Regions from separate parts of the Streptomyces sp. NPDC046881 genome, predicted to be linked through region 1. Evidence: riboswitches for the same ligand, from Rfam matches in the RefSeq annotation. Region 1 holds a riboswitch; the other holds the start of a gene.
The links. A riboswitch is a leader RNA that binds a small molecule or an ion and turns the genes downstream of it on or off. The one in region 1 is predicted to bind glycine.
Positions count from the first base shown of each region.

Region 1 (2,387 bases):
CCTCGCGGGCCAGCCAGGCGCGCACCCAGGCCTGGGTGCCGCAGTCGTGCACGACGACTCCCTCGCCGGTGCGCAGGGCACGGCGCAGGGCGGCGTAGTGGGCGAGGCGGACCAGGGGGCGGTACAGCGCGTAGGGCAGGCGGCGGGGGAGGCGGGCCGCCCAACGGTCGCGGGCGTCCTGGGAGTCGATGCGGTGGCCGGTGACCGCGCGGTGCATCAGGGTGGACTTGCCGCTGCCGGGCAGTCCGGTGATCACCACCAGGTCGCGGGGGCCGAAGAGCAGGGCGTGCGGGCTGCGGCCGGCGCGGTCGCGCAGGTCGCGGACGACCGGGGCGGGCCGGCCGGCGCCGGGCCGGCGGGTCAGGGCGGGGGCCGGCTTCGGCACCGCGATGCCGGCGTCGGTGGCGTAGGCCGAGGTCCTGTTCACCGTGATCGTCCTCCCAGTGGGCTCGGTCGTCCCATCCCCGTTGTATGTAAAGAGAAGGTAATGGGCAACGGTCGGCGCTTCGTGTGCGTAGTGCCACAGGTCGGTCACAAGCAGCGTGCTCTGGCTGGCCGCGGTGCGGCGTGCAATGATGTGCGCGCCAACTGCATACCGGCCGTTTGAATCCGCGCGGGAGAGTTCCCAGCCGCACGTCTGTGCCGCTGGGGCGCCGAAGGAGCAAGTCCCTCCCTTGAATCTCTCAGGCACCGTTACCGCGCGGGCGAGGCACATCTGAAAAGCGGGCCGCCGTGACGGCGGCTCCACCCAAGGTGCAAGCCCTGATCGTCCCTGTGGCGGTCGTGGCGAACCTCTCAGGTTCCGATGACAGATGGGGAGGAACGTTCCTCGCCCCATCCCTGTTGCCCTGGGAGACGACCGACCGATGAGCAGTACCGAACCCACTGAGCTGCGCCACACCGCGCTCGATGCCGTGCATCGTTCGCTCGGTGCGACGATGACCGACTTCGCCGGCTGGGACATGCCGCTGCGCTACGGCTCCGAGCGCGACGAGCACCTCGCCGTGCGTACGAAGGCGGGTCTCTTCGACCTCTCCCACATGGGCGAGATCACCGTCACCGGTGCCGAGGCCGCCGCCCTGCTGAACTTCGCCCTGGTCGGCAACATCGCCTCCGTGGGCGTCGGCCGCGCCCGGTACACCATGATCTGCCAGGCCGACGGCGGCATCCTGGACGACCTCATCGTCTACCGCCTGGCCGAGACCGAGTACATGGTGGTGGCCAACGCCTCCAACGCCCAGGTGGTGCTGGACGCGCTCACCGAGCGGGCGTCCGGTTTCGACGCCGAGGTCCGTGACGACCGGGACGCGTACGCGCTGATCGCCGTGCAGGGCCCCGAGTCCCCCGGCATCCTGAAGTCGCTCACCGACGCCGACCTGGACGGCCTGAAGTACTACGCCGGCCTGCCCGGCACGGTCGCCGGCGTCCCCGCGCTGATCGCCCGCACCGGCTACACCGGCGAGGACGGCTTCGAGCTGTTCGTGAAGCCGGAGCACGCCGTCGAGCTGTGGCAGGCGCTGACCAAGGCCGGCGAGGGCGCCGGTCTGGTCCCGTGCGGGCTGTCCTGCCGGGACACCCTGCGCCTGGAGGCGGGCATGCCGCTGTACGGGCACGAGCTGACCCGCGGGCTGACCCCCTTCGACGCCGGGCTCGGCCGGGTGGTGAAGTTCGAGAAGGAGGGCGACTTCGTGGGCCGCGAGGCGCTCGCCGAGGCCGCCGCCCGGGCTCAGGAGAACCCGCCGCGGGTGCTGGTCGGCCTGGTCGCCGAGGGCCGCCGGGTGCCGCGCGCCGGGTACGCCGTCGTCGCCGGCGGCGCGGTGATCGGCGAGGTCACCTCCGGGGCCCCCTCCCCCACCCTGGGCAAGCCGATCGCCATGGCCTACGTCGAGGCGGCGTACGCGGCGCCGGGCACCGAGGGCGTCGGCGTGGACATCCGGGGCACCCACGAGCCGTACGAGGTCGTGGCGCTGCCGTTCTACAAGCGCCGGAAGTGACACCGTCGTAGCCCCACGTCGTGCCGGAACGTGACGTCGGGCACATCGGCGCTGCTCACGCGCGTTCTCAGCAGTCCCCCCTTCATCAGCACACCCCCGCGTACAGGAGAATTCAGGCCATGAGCAACCCCCAGCAGCTGCGCTACAGCAAGGAGCACGAGTGGCTGTCGGGCGCCGAGGACGGCGTCTCGACGGTCGGCATCACGGAGCACGCGGCCAACGCGCTCGGTGACGTCGTCTTCGTCCAGCTCCCCGAGGTCGGCACCACCGTGTCCGCGGGCGAGACCTGCGGCGAGCTGGAGTCGACGAAGTCGGTCTCCGACCTGTACTCGCCGGTCACCGGCGAGGTCACCGAGGTCAACGAGGACGTCGTCAACGACCCGTCGCTGGTGA
Region 1 covers NZ_JBEYXJ010000002.1:1,490-3,876, reverse strand. The annotation lists gene ABZ923_RS01475 (AAA family ATPase) at 1-433, opposite strand, end outside; glycine riboswitch at 605-709, shown strand; gene gcvT (glycine cleavage system aminomethyltransferase GcvT) at 867-1,994, shown strand; gene gcvH (glycine cleavage system protein GcvH) at 2,114-2,387, shown strand, end outside.

Region 2 (2,387 bases), on a different contig from region 1:
CCGGTCCAGGGTGCGTGGAGCCGCATGGGTGCAGGTTCTGCCGCGGGTGTGGGGCACGGGGCGGCGGCCGCTCCGGATGTGGCCGGGGCCTGGGTGGGGTCTAGTCGCGCACCGGCCGGAGTCAGGCCCGAGGGAGGTGGGGAGCCGCATGGATGCAGGTTCTGCCGTGGTGTGGGGCAGGGGGCGGGTGAGAGCCGGGCTCCGGACGCGGCTGGGCGCCGGGCGGGGCGAGACGCGCAGCGGATCCGGGCCCGTGATGTAGGGAGCCGCATAGGTGCAGGTTCCGCCGCGGGTGGGAGACATGGGGCTGGCGTGAGTCGGCTCCGGACGTGGATGGCCCTGGGTGGGGCCGAGTCGCGCACCGGATCCGGTCCGTGGTGTGCGAGGGGCCGCATAGGTGCAGGTTCTGCCGCGGGTGCGAGGCATGGGGCTGGCGTGAGTCGGGCTCCGGACGCGGCCACCGGCCCCAGGGTGGGGTCGAGTCGCGTACCGGATCCGGGCCCGGGGGTGCGAGGGGCCGTATGGGTGCAGGGCTTGCCGCGGGTGCGAGGCAGGGGGTGGGGGTGAATGGGGTTTCGGACCTGGTCGGGGTCCCAGGCCCCGGGTGGGGGTGAGTCGCGCACCGGTCCCCGGCCCGGGGGTGGGCGTAGCCGCATGGGTCGGGTCCTGCCGGGGGCGTGGGGCACCGGGTGGGTGTGGGCCATGCTGCGGACGTGGCCGGGGGCCGGGCGGTGGAGGGCCGGTGTGGGGGCAGAGGCGGGAGGTGGAGGGAGACCGGTGGGGTGGGGGCGGTGGGGTCAGGGTTCTTCTGTGCCGGCCAGTTTGCCGAAGTCGTGGTCCGGGACCGTGGGGGGTGGGGCCACGTCGAGGCCGTAGTGGTGGTAGAGCTGGAGCTCCTGTTCGGGGGAGAGGTGGCGGCCCACGCCGAAGTCGGGGGCGTCCTTGATCAGGGCGCGGTCGAAGGGGACGTGCAGGGTGTCGTCGACGAGTTCGCTGGGCTCCAGGGGCACGAAGGCGTCCCGGGAGAACAGGCCGGTGCGTATGGCCGCCCACTCGGGTACTCCGGTGGCGTCGTCCAGGTACACCTCGTCAATGGTGCCGATCTTGGTGCCATTGCGGTCGAACGCCTTGCGGCCGATCAGGTTGCGCGGATCGATGTCGGTCTGCACGGTCCCTCTCCCTCCACGTGGTCGCAACTCATCCGTAAGCACTACAAAAGAGCACATTCAGGGAGGCGGCCACTCGAAGGCTCCGGCGTTGACCTCGCTGGTAGGCTGACAGCGGCTGCTGACCCCGTGCGGGAGAGTCCTCCGACCACCTCGGAGGCGCCGAAGGAGCAACTCCTCCCCGGAATCTCTCAGGCTCACGTACCGCACGGACGAGGTCACTCTGGAAAGCAGGGCGGGTGTCGACGGCTCCCGCCCTCACCGACGGTGAAAGCCGGCGCCCTCGGGTGGCCGGTGAAGCTCTCAGGTTGAGATGACAGAGGGGGAGGCCGTCGGGGTATCCGTACCGGGGTGCCCCTCGAAGGTCGTGTCAGACCAGGAGGCCTCCGCAATGACCGCCCATCGCATTCCGCTCTCCGAGCTCGAAGCGGGCATTCCGTTCGAGCAGCGCCACATCGGACCCGACCAGGAGGCGCGGGCCAAGATGCTCGCGCAGGTCGGCTACGGCTCGCTCGACGAGCTGACCGCCGCCGCGGTCCCGGATGTGATCAAGAACGCCGACGCCCTGGACCTGCCGGGCGCCCGCACCGAGGCCGAGGTGCTCGCCGAGCTGCGCTCGCTCGCCGACCGCAACCAGGTGCTGGGCTCCATGATCGGCCTCGGCTACTACGGCACCTTCACCCCGCCGGTCATCCTGCGCAACGTGATGGAGAACCCGGCCTGGTACACGGCCTACACGCCGTACCAGCCGGAGATCTCCCAGGGGCGGCTCGAGGCCCTGCTGAACTTCCAGACCGTGGTCGCCGAACTCACCGGGCTGCCCACCTCCGGCGCCTCCCTCCTGGACGAGGGCACGGCCGCGGCCGAGGCCATGGCGCTGTCCCGGCGGATGGGCAAGAACAAGAAGGGCCTGTTCCTGGTCGACGCGGACGCGCTGCCGCAGACCATCGCCGTGATCGAGACCCGTGCCGAGCCGACCGGCGTCGAGGTGGTCGTCGCCGACCTCGCCGACGGCATCCCGGCAGAGCTCGCCGAGCGCGAGATCAACGGCGTGCTGATCCAGTACCCGGGCGCCTCCGGTGCCGTACGCGACATCAAGCCGGTCATCGACCAGGCGCACGAGCTGGGCGCCCTCGTCACCGTCGCCGCCGACCTGCTGGCGCTGACCCTGCTCACCTCGCCGGGCGAGCTGGGCGCGGACATCGCCGTCGGCACCACCCA
Region 2 covers NZ_JBEYXJ010000098.1:18,496-20,882, reverse strand. The annotation lists gene ABZ923_RS32515 (PRC-barrel domain-containing protein) at 798-1,169, opposite strand; glycine riboswitch at 1,289-1,383, shown strand; gene gcvP (aminomethyl-transferring glycine dehydrogenase) at 1,558-2,387, shown strand, end outside.
Region 2: it holds a riboswitch for glycine, as region 1 does, so the genes downstream of both, gcvP (aminomethyl-transferring glycine dehydrogenase) here and gcvT (glycine cleavage system aminomethyltransferase GcvT) in region 1, are expected to answer to the same signal.